4 regions of the Dickeya fangzhongdai genome follow, and region 1 is predicted to be linked to each of the others. Evidence: predicted binding sites of a transcription regulator. Region 1 holds the regulator's gene; each other region holds the start of a gene.
The links. Region 1 encodes CRP, which controls carbon source genes, mostly activating them, when cyclic AMP is high. Its sites were predicted from a motif close to ATGTGANNNNNNTCACAT; they were not measured.
Positions count from the first base shown of each region.

Region 1 (3,859 bases):
TGGGAGCAAATCCGGCTTTATACCCGTCATGCTTCACGTTGCAGGTGTGCCGGCGTTATTACCAGGCCCTTCCTATTTAGGGCATGTCGGATTAATGATTGCGTATTTTTGATTTTTTATGCATATTTAATGACTATATTTTCACTCGAAAACCACGGATATCACAACGGGGCAGCAAATGGCGACAGAGAAAGCAGCAGTAACACGGGATACTTACGATAAGGTAATTCTTCCGGTTTATGCACCCGCGCAGTTTGTGCCGGTAAAAGGCAAAGGGAGCCGTGTCTGGGATCAGCAGGGCAAGGAATATATCGATTTCTCCGGCGGCATCGCGGTGACGGCGCTGGGGCACTGCCATCCGGCGCTGGTGGCGGCGTTGAAAGAGCAGGGCGAAACCCTGTGGCACACCAGCAACGTGTTCACTAACGAACCGGCGCTGCGTTTGGCCACCAAACTGATTAATGCGACCTTTGCCGACCGCGTCTTTTTCGCCAACTCCGGCGCGGAAGCCAACGAAGCGGCATTCAAGCTGGCTCGTCATTACGCCATTACCCGCCACAGCCCGTACAAAACCAAGATCATTTCGTTTTATCAGTCGTTCCACGGTCGTACGCTGTTCACCGTTTCCGTCGGCGGCCAGCCGAAATACGCCGATGGTTTCGGCCCGAAACCGGCGGACATCGTGCACGTGCCGTTTAACGATCTGGATGCGGTAAAAGCGGTGATGGATGACCACACCTGCGCGGTGGTACTGGAACCGATTCAGGGCGAAGGCGGCATCACGCCTGCCACGCCGGCGTTTCTCAAAGGGGTTCGCGAGCTGTGCGACCAGTATCAGGCGCTGCTGGTGTTTGATGAAGTGCAGTGCGGCATGGGCCGCAGCGGCAAGCTGTTCTCTTATATGCATTACGGCATCACGCCGGACATTCTGACCACCGCCAAAGCGCTGGGCGGCGGTTTCCCGATCAGCGCGATGCTGACTACGGAAGAGATCGCGTCGGTAATGGCGGTCGGCACCCACGGCACGACTTACGGCGGCAATCCGTTGGCCTGCGCCGTGGCGGAAGCGGCGCTGGATGTGATCAATACGCCGGAAGTGTTGTCCGGAGTGGTGGATCGCCATGCGCGCTTTGTGTCCGCGCTGGAGAGTATCAACGCGCAGTACGATATTTTCGACGAAATCCGCGGCATGGGGCTGCTGCTGGGCGCGCAGCTGAAACCGGCCTGGCATGGCCGCGCCCGGGATTTCCTGGCGGCATCGGCGGATCTGGGGTTGATGGTTCTGGTGGCGGGGCCGGACGTGATTCGCTTCGTGCCGTCGCTGGTGATTACCCCGGAAGAGATCGATCAAGGCATGGCGCTGTTCGGAAAAGCAGTGGAGCGGGTGGTGAAAGGCGCGTAAGCCGCGGTTTTTCTTTCCACTAAAACGACAAGAGCGTGCCTGGGCACGCTCTTTTTGATCCGGCTGATGTTGATCCGGTGGATGATAATCAGCGGGTGCCGTACACCACGATGGTTTTACCGTGGGCGGAAATCAGGTTCTGATCTTCCAGCATTTTCAGGATACGACCGACGGTTTCGCGGGAACAGCCGACAATCTGGCCGATCTCCTGTCGGGTGATCTTGATCTGCATGCCGTCCGGGTGGGTCATGGCGTCCGGCTGCTTGGCCAGGTTGAGCAGGGTTTGCGCGATACGACCGGTAACGTCGAGGAACGCCAGGTTGCCGACTTTCTGCGAGGTCACCTGCAGGCGGCGCGCCATCTGCGAGGACAACCGCATCAGAATATCCGGGTTGACCTGAATCAGCTGGCGGAATTTTTTATAGGAAATCTCAGCGACTTCGCAGGCAGTCTTCGCCCGGACCCACGCACTGCGTTCCTGCCCATCTTCGAACAAGCCAAGTTCGCCGATAAAATCGCCCTGATTCAGATAAGAAAGAATCATTTCCTTGCCTTCTTCATCCTTGATCAGCACGGCAACCGAGCCTTTCACGATGTAGTAAAGCGTCTCTGCTTTTTCACCCTGATGAATCAGAGTGCTCTTCGATGGGTACTTGTGAATGTGGCAATGAGAAAGGAACCATTCGAGAGTCGGGTCTGTTTGCGGTTTGCCGAGAACCATTCGCTGTTATCCTCTGTTGTAATTCACTGCGCAAATCACAGGGCTCAGAGTTCCCTGTACGGCGTGATAACATAGTTATAATTCAATTCCGTCCTGGCGGAATGACGTCAGGGAATAAATATACTGAGGCTGTCTATCGGATGACGCCAGTAAGCCGGCTGCGGGTCTTGCAGAGGCTCAACATACACCGGTTTACTTCTTCGTTTGTAACACAGGTTGAGTGTAGTGTCTTGTGTTGTCTCGCTTCAGCATGATTAAGCTCTGATTATCAGGCTTTTTTGTACATAAGCGGTGTAAAATTTCAAAAATAATTGATTGAGGGCAAACTTATGCAGGCTCGGGTGAAATGGGTTGAAGGGTTAACGTTTCTTGGCGAATCCGCGTCCGGACATCAGTTGCTGATGGACGGTAACGCCGGCGATAAAGCCCCCAGCCCGATGGAAATGGTGCTGATGGCGGCAGGCGGGTGCAGCGCCATTGATGTGGTGTCTATCCTGCAGAAAGGCCGTCATGATGTGGCGGACTGCGAAGTGCGTCTGACCTCTGAACGCCGTGCGGAAGCGCCGCGCCTGTTCACCGCCATCAACCTGCACTTTATCGTTACCGGCAAGGGGCTGAACGACAAGGCGGTAGAGCGCGCGGTGTCGCTGTCGGCGGAGAAATACTGCTCCGTGGCGCTGATGCTGGAGAAGGCGGTGACGATTACCCACAGCCATGAAGTGATCGCGCTCGACTGAATTGCCTGCACGCGGCGGCTAACTTCACCGCCCGCCGCGTCGCTTAATCAATATGATTACCTTCTACTAACCGCTGCACCAGCGGCATCATGATCAACTCCATCGCCAGCCCCATTTTGCCGCCCGGCACCACCAGCGTGTTGATGTGGGAAATGAACGAACCCTGCAGCATCGCCAGCAGGTAGGGATAATCAATGTGGTCCAGCCCCTGAAAGTGGATGACCACAAAACTTTCGTCCATCGACGGAATGGCTTTGGCGGCAAACGGGTTGGAGGTGTCCACCGTCGGCACGCGCTGAAAGTTGATATGCGTGCGGGAAAACTGCGGAGTGATGTGGGTGATGTAATCTTCCATCGAACGTACGACGGAATCCATTACCGCTTCGCGGGAGTGACCGCGCTCGTTGATATCGCGCACCAGCTTTTGAATCCACTCCAGGTTGACGATCGGCACCACGCCGACCAGCAGGTCGACATGCTGCGCCACATCGTGCTGGTCGGTGACTACGCCGCCGTGCAACCCTTCGTAGAACAACAGATCGGTCGGTTCCGGCATCGGCTCCCACGGGGTGAAGGTGCCCGGCACCTGATTGTAGGGAATCGCCTCGTCGTAAGTGTGCAGGTATTTGCGGGTCTGGCCGGTGCCGCTGTGGCCGTATTCGATAAAGGAGTGTTCTAGCTGGCAGAAGTCGTTCGCTTCCGGCCCGAAATAGCTGATGTGGCGGCCCAAATCCCGCGCCTTGCGGATCGCCATATCCATTTCCGGCCGGGTGTAACGGTGATAGCTGTCGCCATCCACCAACGCGGCGCGAAGATTCAGTTGCTGGAAAATCTTGCGAAACGCCAGACTGGTGGTGGTGGTCCCCGCACCGCTGGAGCCGGTGACCGCGATAATTGGATGCTGGTGCGACATGGTGTGCAACCTCCGGTGAATGGTGCAACCTCCGGTGAATGGTGCCAACTCCGGTCAGAGATATCTGATAATTGTTAGCATGTTTA
Region 1 is NZ_CP025003.1:4,540,872-4,544,730, reverse strand. Features, by position in the region: gene argD (bifunctional acetylornithine/succinyldiaminopimelate transaminase) at 179-1,402, shown strand; gene crp (cAMP-activated global transcriptional regulator CRP) at 1,491-2,123, opposite strand; gene CVE23_RS20410 (OsmC family protein) at 2,453-2,860, shown strand; gene CVE23_RS20405 (phosphoribulokinase) at 2,904-3,773, opposite strand.

Region 2 (3,859 bases), 2.3 Mb from region 1:
TGCTGGGCGCGCTGGGCTTCGTACAGCGCCGGATGCGGCGTGCGGTCGGGGAACACCAGACCGTTGAGGCAGAACTGACGGTCGTTGGGTTTATCGCCGAAATCGCCGCCGTAAGCCCAGTGTGTTTTACCATCCTGCTCACGCACCAGCGCCTGATCCACCCAGTCCCAGACGAAGCCGCCTTGCAGCCGCGGATACTGACGGAATGCCTGCCAGTAACGGTCGAATCCGCCAAAGCTGTTGCCCATGGCGTGCGCGTATTCACACAGAATCAGCGGCCGGTTTTCTCCCGGCAGACCGATCCATTTTTTGATCGACCACTTCGGCACCGCCGGGAACGGCTGGTCCTGATCCACCCGGGCGTACATCGGGCACAGAATATCGGTGGCGGGCGTGTTGGCGCCGCCGCCTTCGTATTGCACCGGCCGACTCGGGTCTTGCTGTTTCACCCATTGGTAGAGTGCGCTGTGGGTAGGGCCGTAGCCAGACTCGTTGCCCAGCGACCAGATGATGATGCAGGGATGATTGCGATCGCGCTGTACCATGCGGGTGACGCGCTCGGCGTAAGCCGGCAGCCAGCGCGGGTCGTCGGACAGGCGGCTCATTGGCTGCATGCCGTGAGTCTCGATGTTGGCTTCGTCCACCACGTACAGGCCATAACGGTCGCATAGCCGATACCACAGCGGATGATTGGGATAGTGAGAGCAGCGCACCGCGTTGAAGTTGTGCTGCTTCATTAACAGAATATCCTGCCGCATGGTCGCCTCATCAATGGCCTGACCGCGTTGCGGGTGGTGTTCATGGCGGTTGACGCCGCGAATCAGCAGCGGCTGACCATTGAGCAGCAGCAGGCCGTTACGGATGGCGACCTCGCGAAAGCCGATGTCATAAGCTTCCGCTTCCGCCAGCGTGCCGTCGGCGTGCTCCAGCGCCACCACCGCCCGATACAGATTGGGTTCTTCCGCGCTCCACAGCGCGGGCCGCTCCACCTCCAGTTGCAGGCTTACGCGGTCATGGTAGGCGCCGCGTTCATCGATCGCCGGCGTGCCGAACGGCGCGCGGCTTTCACCCACCAGTTGCCCGCCGCGCCACAGCTGCACATGCAGTTGCCACGCCTGCGCCTGTTCTTCCGACAGATTAGCCTGCGCGGTAACGCACAGCGCGCCCTGCGTGTAGCTGTGGCGCAGCGGGGTGGTGATCTGCACATCGCGCAGATGCACCGCCGGTTTATGCAGCAGGTAGACGTCGCGGTAAATGCCGCTCATGCGCCACATGTCCTGATCTTCCAGATAGGTGCCGTCAGACCAGCGTAGCACCATCACCGCCAGCCGGTTTTCTCCCGGCTGCAGGCAGGGCGTCAGGTCGAACTCCGCCGGTAGCCGGCTGTCCTGGGAATAGCCGACCCATTTGCCGTTGCACCACAGGTGAAAGGCGGAATTCACGCCGTCGAACACGATGCGGGTCTGGCCCTGCGCCAGCCAGTCGGCGTTAACTGAGAATGTGAGCGAGTAACAACCGGTGGGGTTGTCTTGCGGTACGAACGGCGGATTGACCGGTATCGGGTATTTGATGTTGGTGTAAATCGGCGCGTCGTAACCTGCCAACTGCCAGTTAGATGGCACGGCGATAGCGTCAGCGTCGGTCAGATCCTGCATCAGCCACTGTTCCGGCACCGCTTCCGGGCGTGGGAAATAGCTGAAGGTCCATGCGCCATTCAGCCACTGACGCCGCTCGGAAGGCTGGTCGTCACGCGCAGCGTCGAGACTGCGCCAGCTGGAAAACGGCGGATGGGCGTCCAGCCGGCGAGCGTGAGGACAAGCCGGGTTTTCCCAGTCGCGTCTGGCCAGAATATCCGCCAGCGAGATGCCGGATAGAGGAACGTAAGCGGAAGCAGTGGACATAAAGCAGGCTTTCCTTTGTTGGCTGAAAGTGAGTGGCTGAAATCGCCCGACTGGCGGATGAACAAAAATTGTTATCCGCTCACAATTTTACTGGCAGGATCGCGGCTTGCCGGGCGTGAGTAAAGCGCAAGGACGCCGGAAAGTGGCGTCGATCACAAAACCAATCGGCGTTGGGGAATGGATTAGCGTTGTAACTGCCGCGCCAGTGTAATCAGCTGTAGCGCTACGTCTTGCGGCGACAGGATGGAGGGTTGCCAGGCGGCGGTGGTCTGACGGGGGATCAGCGTGGTTTTCAGCCGCAGCGGGGCGGGGGTGTGCGGGTGTTGCAGGCATTCCAGCAGCCGGTTGACGCTTTCCCGGCCCAGTTGCCGGAAGTCCTGACGGATGGTGGTCAACGGCGGCTGGAAATAGGCGCTGTCGCGGGTGTCGTCAAAGCCGATCACTGAGATCTGTTCCGGTACCCGCAGACCATACTCGTGGATGGCCCGCAAAACGCCCAGCGCCATTTGATCGTTGGCGACGGCAATGGCGGTCGGGCGAACCGCATTCGCCAGCAGCAGATGCGCCTGCTGATAGCCGGAACTGGCGCTCCAGTCGCCTTCCGCCATAGCGCAGGGCGTCAGCAGATGGGCCGCAAGCGCCTGTTGCCAGCCTTCATAACGCAGCCGGGCGGATACCGAGCTTTGCGGGCCGGCAAGCAAGGCAATCCGGCGATGGCCCAGCTCCACCAGATGATCGATAGCCAGTTTGGTGCCCTGATGCGGGTCGAATATCACGCTGGGCAGGTCGGCGGCGGGGGAGGTGTCGAGAAACAGCGCCGGCGTGGCGGCGCACAGCTGGTGGATTTGCTCCGCCGCTTCCTGTTCCAGCGGCACGTTGACGATCACGCCGTCCACCCGTTGCGCCAGCAGTTCATTGACCGCGCGCTGAACGTCATTGCCATCGACGGCGCGCAGCATGGATATCACCACGTTGAATCCCAGTTCGCTGGCGGTGGTTTTAATCGCGGCGGCAATTTGGGAGGGCGCGTGCAGCGACAGGTCGATGGTCGCCAGCCCGATGGTGGTGGCGCTGCGGCGCGCCAGTTGCTGGGCCACCCGGTTGGGGATGTAGTGGAGCGCGGCCATTGCCTGCTCCACTTTTCCCCGGGTTCGGTCTGAGACATGAGGCGCTTGATTCAGCACCCGGGAGACTGTCTGGTACGATACCCCGGCGTAAGCCGCCACGTCATTGAGCGTTACTGGTTTCGCTTTCATGGTTCTCTGTTAATCAGTCCCTGTATTGTCACCTGACGTTATCATAACAAAGGCTGGCGACAGTAGACTGCGACCGACAGAGAAAAATTACGCGGCGACCGGTGGATGCGTTACCTGCTGGTAATACCAGGCGATGGTTTTTCTGATCAGCGCATCGGTGGCATCCAGATAGGCGTCTGGCTCGGCGACGGCTTCCGGCTCCAGAATCAGCGGCAGCTCGGTACAACCCAGAATGATTTTTTCCACGCCCCGCTGCCGCAGCGAGTCGACCACCGGCAGCAGCAGCGCCCGGGCTTGCGCGGCATCGCCCGCCTTGTAGGCGTAGATACTGTTCATCACCGCGTCCTGCTGCTCGTCGGTCGGTAATGTGCAGCGCACCTGTTGATCGGCCAGTGCGTGCTGGTAAATTTCGCCGCGCACGGTGGCGGTGGTGGCCAGGATGGCGACGTGACGGACGCGCTGTTCAGCCACCTGCTGACAGGTAGCGTCAATAATGCTGATCATCTCCAACTGGGTATACCGCTTCAAATCCTCGAACCAGTAATGCGCGGTGTTGCAGGGAATGATGATGCAGGTCGCGCCGGCTCTCTCCAGAATTTTCATGTACTCCACCATTTTCTTCAGCGGTGAGGCGCTGTGATTGAGAATACATTGGGTACGATCGGGAATATCCGGGATAGAAACCGCGATCACCGGAATATG
Region 2 is NZ_CP025003.1:1,775,476-1,779,334, forward strand. Features, by position in the region: gene CVE23_RS08055 (beta-galactosidase) at 1-1,901, opposite strand, end outside; gene CVE23_RS08060 (LacI family DNA-binding transcriptional regulator) at 2,084-3,157, opposite strand; gene cuyB (cysteate racemase) at 3,245-3,859, opposite strand, start outside.
Region 2: CVE23_RS08055 (beta-galactosidase) is a predicted target of CRP. The motif match lies at 2,042-2,059, and genes of this name have one in related genera.

Region 3 (3,859 bases), 2.3 Mb from region 1:
TCGTCCCCGGCGATACATCTGTTACATCATCGCCGGAACACGCCGCGCAATACGCAACATGCAGGATAGAGTCAGCACACAAAACCACGTATGATGCAGCCTCCTCATAACACATTCAGGTTCGAACCATGACCCAAACGTTTATCCCAGGCAAAGACGCCGCCCTGGAAGATTCCATCGCCCGTTTTCAACAGCAGCTCCTCAACCTGGGGTTCAACATCGAAGAAGCCTCCTGGCTGAATCCGGTGCCCAACGTCTGGTCGGTACATATTCGTGATCGCGACTGTGCGCTGTGCTTCACCAACGGCAAGGGCGCAACCCGGAAAGCCGCACTAGCTTCCGCACTGGGCGAGTACTTCGAACGTCTGTCCACCAACTACTTTTTTGCCGATTTCTATCTGGGCCAGCAGATCGCCGAAGGTGACTTCGTGCATTACCCTGACGAGAAGTGGTTCCCGCTGCCCGGAGACGACAGCCTGCCGGAAGGCATTCTGGACGCGCGCCTGCACGCCTTTTACGACCCGGAACAACAGTTGATCGCCAGCGACCTGGTGGACCTGCAATCAGGCAACCACAATCGCGGCATCTGCGCCCTGCCGTTTACCCGTCAGTCCGACCAGCAGACGGTGTATATCCCGATGAATATCGTCGGCAACCTGTATGTGTCGAACGGCATGTCCGCAGGCAATACCCGTAATGAAGCACGGGTGCAGGGGCTATCTGAAGTATTCGAACGCTATGTGAAGAATCGTATTATCGCCGAAGCCATCAGCCTGCCGGCGATTCCGGCCGACGTGCTGTCGCGTTATCCGGGCGTGGTGGAAGCCATTGCCACGCTTGAGCAGGAAGGCTTCCCGATTTTCGCCTATGACGCCTCTCTCGGCGGTCAGTACCCGGTGATCTGCGTGGTGCTGTTTAACCCGGCCAACGGCACCTGCTTTGCCTCGTTTGGCGCACATCCGGATTTCGGCGTGGCGCTGGAGCGTACCGTCACCGAATTGCTGCAAGGCCGCGGGCTGAAAGATCTGGACGTATTTACGCCGCCAACGTTCGATGATGAAGAAGTTGCAGAGCATACCAACCTGGAAACTCACTTTATCGATTCCAGCGGCCTGATTTCCTGGGATCTGTTTAAAACTCAGGCGGACTACGCGTTCGCCGACTGGAACTTCAGCGGCACCACCGAGCAGGAATTCGCAACGCTGATGGCGATCTTCAATAAAGAAGACAAAGAAGTGTATATCGCCGATTACGAACACCTGTCGGTGTACGCCTGCCGCATTCTGGTACCGGGCATGTCGGACATCTATCCGGCGGAAGACCTGTTGCTGGCGAACAACAGCATGGGCGCGCATCTGCGCGAAACCCTGCTGTCCTTGCCGGACAGCCAATGGGAAAAAGCGGATTATCTGACGCTGTTGCAGCAACTGGACGATGAAGGGCTGGATGATTTTACCCGCGTACGCGAGCTGTTAGGGATAGCAACCGGCAAAGACAACGGCTGGTTCACACTGCGCATTGGCGAACTGAAATCCATGCTGGCTCTGGCCGGCGGTGACCTGGAGCAGGCCCTGAGCTGGACGGAATGGTCACTGGATTTCAACCAATCCGTCTTTGCCCCAGCGCGCAGTAATTACTACCGTTGCCTGCAAACGCTGCTGCAACTAGCGCTGGAGCCTGAACGCGACCCCGCCCAGTATTACGATGCATTCGTGCGCATGTACGGGCAGGACGCCGTTGACGCTGCAAGCGCCGCCATTGCCGGCGAACAGTGCTTCTACGGTCTGTTCACCGTCGATGCTGACCTGAAAGCGCTGCCGGCTCACCAGTCGTTGCTGGCTGCTTACGAAAAATTGCAGCGCGCTAAGCGCCAGCACTGGCAGGTAAAATAAGCCGGACCTGTAGCTGACCGGATGGCCTTCCGTCATCCGGTCAGGTCTTCACCACAGGCTACGGCTGCATTTCCGTATATATCTTTTTTACAGTATTACCACCGGGCAACACGATTGATGTTATTTTAAGCCTCGCCTATTCCCTTATTTTTATATGGGTATATGAGCCTCGTTGCGAGATATTTATTTTTAATAAAAGCACTATTGTTATCGAATGGTAAATAACAAATTAAATAATATAAAACTCAAGTGTAGAATCACTACAAAAACTTATTTTATTTAACGCCAAATAGGTAAACAGAACCCTTAATTCAACTGTTTTTATAATTTTTAAAAAATATTTTTTAAATTAAAATCAATGCATTAAGTGAAAAACACCCCATAAAGCCGCTCCTGATCAGCCTAATAAATTCCAGCGGTATGATCCACGTCAAATTATGACGAATAACCCTTTGTTAGTATCTCACCGTAGATAAACTTTAAGAGAGAGTTAGTGTGAAAGCTGACAACCCCTTCACCCTGTTATTACCGCCGGCGATGGCGAAAGTCGCTGAAGATGCCGGTGTCTATAAAGCAACAAAACAACCGCTTACTGCGTTTTTTCTGGCGATTACCGCCGGTGTGTTCATCTCAATAGCGTTCGTTTTTTACATCACCGCCACTACCGGTTCTTCATCCATGCCGTATGGTATGGCTAAACTGGTAGGAGGCATCTGCTTCTCTATGGGGTTGATGCTGGTGGTGGTCTGCGGCGCAGATCTGTTTACCTCTACTGTGCTTACCGTGATTGCCAAGGCCAGCGGCCGCATCACCTGGAAACAGTTGGGGATGAACTGGCTCAACGTTTATATCGGCAACCTGGTTGGCGCTTTGTTCTTCGTAGCGTTGATCTGGTTTTCCGGCGAGTTCATGGTAGCGAATGGCGCCTGGGGGCTGAATGTCTTGCAAACCGCCAGCCATAAGCTGGAGCATTCATTCGTTGAAGCGCTGTGCCTTGGGATTCTGGCGAACCTGATGGTTTGTCTGGCGGTGTGGATGAGCTACTCTGGTCATACCCTGACCGACAAGATGCTGGCCATGATCCTGCCGGTCGCCATGTTCGTCGCCAGCGGCTTTGAACATAGCATCGCCAACATGTTCATGATCCCGATGGGGATTGTGATTAAGAACTTCGCTCCAGATGCATTCTGGCACGCCATCAGCATGACGCCGGGCCAGTTTGAGCACTTGACCGTCAGCAACTTTATTGTCGATAACCTGATTCCTGTCACGATCGGCAACATCATTGGCGGTGGATTGCTGGTAGGGTTGACTTACTGGGTCATCTATTTGCGCGGTGGAGATCAGCACTAAGCTGCTGTCGGCCGCAACGTCGGGTTATAAAAATCCAAATCAAAGGTAGGTGTAATATGACCGAACTTAATCAGAAACTCGCCCAGGCTTGGGAAGGTTTTAGCAAAGGCGAATGGCAGAATGGCGTCAACGTACGTGACTTCATTCAGAAAAACTACGCGCCGTATGAAGGTGATGAATCATTCCTGGCTGGCGCTACCCCGGCAACCACTAAACTGTGGGATGCCGTTATGGAAGGCATCAAACAGGAAAACCGCACTCACGCGCCGGTTGACTTCGATACCAATGTAGCTGCCACCATTACCTCTCATGATGCCGGTTATATCGACCAGAAACTGGAACAAATCGTCGGTCTGCAAACTGATGCGCCATTGAAACGTGCGCTGATTCCGTTCGGCGGTATCAAAATGGTTGAAGGCTCCTGTAAGGTTTATGGCCGTGAACTGGATCCGCAACTGAAAAAAATCTTCACCGAATACCGTAAAACCCACAACCAGGGTGTATTCGATGTTTATACCCCGGATATCCTGCGCTGCCGTAAATCTGGCGTACTGACCGGTCTGCCGGACGCTTACGGCCGTGGCCGTATCATCGGCGACTATCGTCGTGTTGCT
Region 3 is NZ_CP025003.1:2,223,306-2,227,164, reverse strand. Features, by position in the region: gene ycaO (30S ribosomal protein S12 methylthiotransferase accessory factor YcaO) at 129-1,892, shown strand; gene focA (formate transporter FocA) at 2,388-3,245, shown strand; gene pflB (formate C-acetyltransferase) at 3,302-3,859, shown strand, end outside.
Region 3: focA (formate transporter FocA) is a predicted target of CRP. The motif match lies at 2,258-2,275, and genes of this name have one in related genera.

Region 4 (3,859 bases), 690 kb from region 1:
GCAGGCGACGGTACAGTTCCAGCATAAAAGCGCGGGAATCGAACGCTTCGAGTTTTTCCGACCCCAGCGTTTCCAGGCTGGCGGTCACTTCATGCCGTAGCGGATTGGCGGGAACCTGATGATAACGGGCGCCGGACCACAGCCGGTCGGGCCGCAGCGAGGCTTCATCCTGATCGCGATAGTCCACCACGTGCGCCACCGGCACGCTGGCGAGATGGTCGATGTCACGTTCACTCAGCATGTCCAGCGCGCCGGAGCGAAACAGCCTGCCGCGCCGGACTTGCCGCCCGTCTGCCACGCGGATCCCCCCCAAATCACGGAAATTGACGCCGCCGTCAAGCGGAAGCAACGAGGGATGCAGTAATGAGGTTAAAGTCATATTTTTCCCTGTAGTTCTCGATATTTAGTTACCGATAATTCGTTATCGATACGGAGTTATCAATGCTGAATGATTACGGTTGACTCACCGTCGAATGATGGAAACCGATTCGTATTATCAGACCTGACAATTAAATTAGCATGAAGACGGGCAGGCAGATGAACCGCGCGAGAGAAGTCCCCGCGGAAACAGAAAAAGCGGTACGAAGGCTCGGCCATATCGTACCGCCCGCGCCGAACATATCGCCCGGCGATTGAATCACACTCAGGCGCTCAGCAGTTTGCGGGCCGCCGACAACACTACGTTGACCGACGCGTGTTCCGCTTTCTGCATCGTAGCGGTATCGGGGATTTCCTGCTGAGTACGATTGACAATCACGCCCGCCACCATTCCGGCGCGCAGCCCTTGACTGGCGCACATGGTCAGCAGCGTAGCGGACTCCATTTCATAGTTCAGTACGCCCATGCTCTGCCACTCCGCCATTGACCCCTGGAAACGGCGCACCACGCGGCCGGAATAGGTGTCGTAACGCTCCTGGCCCGGATAGAAGGTATCCGAAGAAGCTGTAACGCCGACATGCAGCGTCGCCCCCGCTTCACGCGCCGCTTCCGCCAGCGCGGAAGTACAGGCGAAATCCGCCACCGCCGGGAATTCCAGCGGCGCAAAATGCAGGCTGGCGCCGTCCAGACGAACCGCCGCCGTGGTCACCAGCACATCGCCCACCGCGATATGCGGCTGGATGGCGCCGGTGGTGCCGACACGCAGAAACGTGCGCACACCCAGTTGCGCCAGCTCTTCTACCGCAATCGACGTAGACGGGCCGCCAATACCGGTGGAACAAACAATCACCGGCTTACCCGCCAGTTCCGCGCGCCAGGAAGTGAACTCCCGATGCGATGCCAGAAACACCGGGTTCTCCATCAGCCGGGCGATTTTCTCCACCCGAGCCGGATCGCCGGGCACAATCGCCAGCGTGGCACCTTGTAAATCCTGCTTTGTTAAACCGAGATGAAATACATCGGACATAAACGCCTCCAGACAACGGTCAGGTACGGAACGATCTTAGCGCACACACTGCGGCCGTTAAGTGAAGTGCGTCGCTGATTGGAAAGTAACAAACATCCATTTACATTAATATTGTGATTTTAATCACAATTTAAACTGTAATCACCCGACGTTGCGTCACGCAATGTGGCACCGATTGCCTTATCGGGTTGCCGGTATTCGCAATACACTACAAAGTTCCTACACTTGCTTAACGCGGGGGCGGCATTATCCCGCTGGCAGATTCCAGTCTTGATAAAGGAAAGGCAATGAAAACCGATGAGCTACTGACACTCAGAGAGACCACACGGGCATTTTCGCCAGCCGTCATGCCGCTGGCTTCTTCCGCGATGACTACTGACGCCGCCGGGCTGGTCGCCGGCGAGACCACCATCCCTTCGCAGGGCGACAACCTGCCCGCGTATATTGCCAAACCGGAAAAAGCCGACGGCCCGCTGCCGATCGTACTGGTGGTGCAGGAAATCTTTGGCGTGCATGAGCACATCCGCGATGTATGCCGGCGACTGGCAAAACAAGGCTATCTGGCGATCGCGCCGGAACTCTATTTCCGTCAGGGCGACCCGCAACAGTACAGCGACATTCCCACACTGCTGAGCGAACTGGTCAGCAAGGTGCCGGATAATCAGGTGCTGTCCGACCTCGACCACACCGCGCATTGGGCGGTGCGCCAGGGTGGCGACGCCAGTCGGCTGGCGATCACCGGTTTCTGCTGGGGCGGCCGCATCAGTTGGCTGTACGCTGCGCACAATCCGCAGTTAAAAGCCGCCGTCGCCTGGTACGGCAAACTGGTCGCCGAAAAAACGCTGACCTCGCCTCAACACCCGGTGGACGTGGCGAAAGACCTGAGCGCGCCGGTGCTGGGCCTGTACGGCGGGCAGGATAAAGGCATTTCGCTGGAGCAGGTGGAAACCATGCGTCAGGCGCTACGGGCGGTCAATGCCGATGCGGAGATCGTGGTCTACCCGGAAGCGGAGCATGCTTTCCATGCCGATTACCGCGCTACTTACCACGAAGCCTCGGCCAAAGACGGCTGGCAACGCATGCTGGAGTGGTTCGCCCGCTACGGCGTGGTGTAACCCCGCAACAAATGTAAAAAGGGAGACGCTATCGTCTCCCTTTTTCATGTCAGGCGGTGATGCGGAACGTCCCGGCCCTGTGCGTCACATCCTGTGGTTCACGCGCGTCCTGTCATCCTTTGCGCCATTCCTCATCACCGTGTTCGGTTACTGACTGTTTTCGCTAACTTACTCGGCGGTTTCGCGCAGACGTTTCGCTGCCTGCACCATGTTCGCCAGCGACTGACGGGTTTCCGGCCAGCCGCGGGTTTTCAGGCCGCAGTCCGGGTTAACCCACAGACGTTCGGACGGAATACGCTGGGCCGCTTTGCGCAGCAGCGCTTCAATCCACTCTACGCTCGGCACGTTCGGCGAGTGAATGTCGTACACGCCTGGGCCGATTTCATTCGGGTACTCGAACTCTTCGAACGATTCCAGCAGTTCCATGTCGGAACGCGAGGTTTCGATGGTGATCACGTCCGCATCCAGTGCCGCGATGGAATCCATGATGTCGTTGAATTCGCAGTAGCACATGTGGGTGTGGATCTGGGTGTCGTCTTTCGCTACCGCCGCGTTCAGGCGGAACGCATCGACCGCCCACTCCAGATAAGCAGCCCAGTCGGAGCGGTGCAGCGGCAAGCCTTCACGTAGCGCCGGTTCGTCAATCTGGATGATGCCGATGCCGGCCTGTTCCAGATCCGCCACTTCGTCGCGCAGCGCCAGCGCAATCTGCCTGGCGATGGTTTCACGGGTGACGTCTTCACGCGGGAAGGACCAGCACAGAATGGTGACCGGACCAGTCAGCATGCCTTTCACCGGCTTGTCGGTCAGCGACTGGGCATATTTCGCCCACTCGACCGTGATCGGCTCCGGACGGCTGATGTCGCCAATCACCACCGGCGGTTTCACGCAACGGGAACCGTAGCTCTGTACCCAGCCGTTCTGGGTGAACACGAAACCATCCAGATGTTCGCCGAAATACTCCACCATGTCGTTACGTTCGGCTTCACCGTGCACCAGTACGTCCAGCTCCAGACGTTCCTGTTCCACAATCGCCTGTTTAATGTGCTCGGCGATGCCGATACGGTAGTTCTGACCGTCCAGACGACCCTGTTTGAAGTCCAGACGCAGGCTGCGGATTTCGGTGGTCTGCGGGAACGAACCGATAGTGGTGGTCGGCCAGGCCGGCAGGTTGAAACGCGCACGCTGTGCGTCGGCGCGTACCGGGTACGGATTCTGACGCAGACTGTCCTGCGCGGTGATCGCCGCCAGACGCTTCGCCACCTCCGGGTTGTTAACGCGAGTAGAGGTGCGACGGGCGCGGATCGGCGCGCTGTAAGCCACCAGTTCGTCGCCGTTG
Region 4 is NZ_CP025003.1:204,975-208,833, reverse strand. Features, by position in the region: gene CVE23_RS00950 (tyrosine-protein phosphatase) at 1-379, opposite strand, end outside; gene udp (uridine phosphorylase) at 644-1,405, opposite strand; gene CVE23_RS00940 (dienelactone hydrolase family protein) at 1,693-2,520, shown strand; gene metE (5-methyltetrahydropteroyltriglutamate--homocysteine S-methyltransferase) at 2,689-3,859, opposite strand, start outside.
Region 4: udp (uridine phosphorylase) is a predicted target of CRP. The motif match lies at 1,517-1,534, and genes of this name have one in related genera.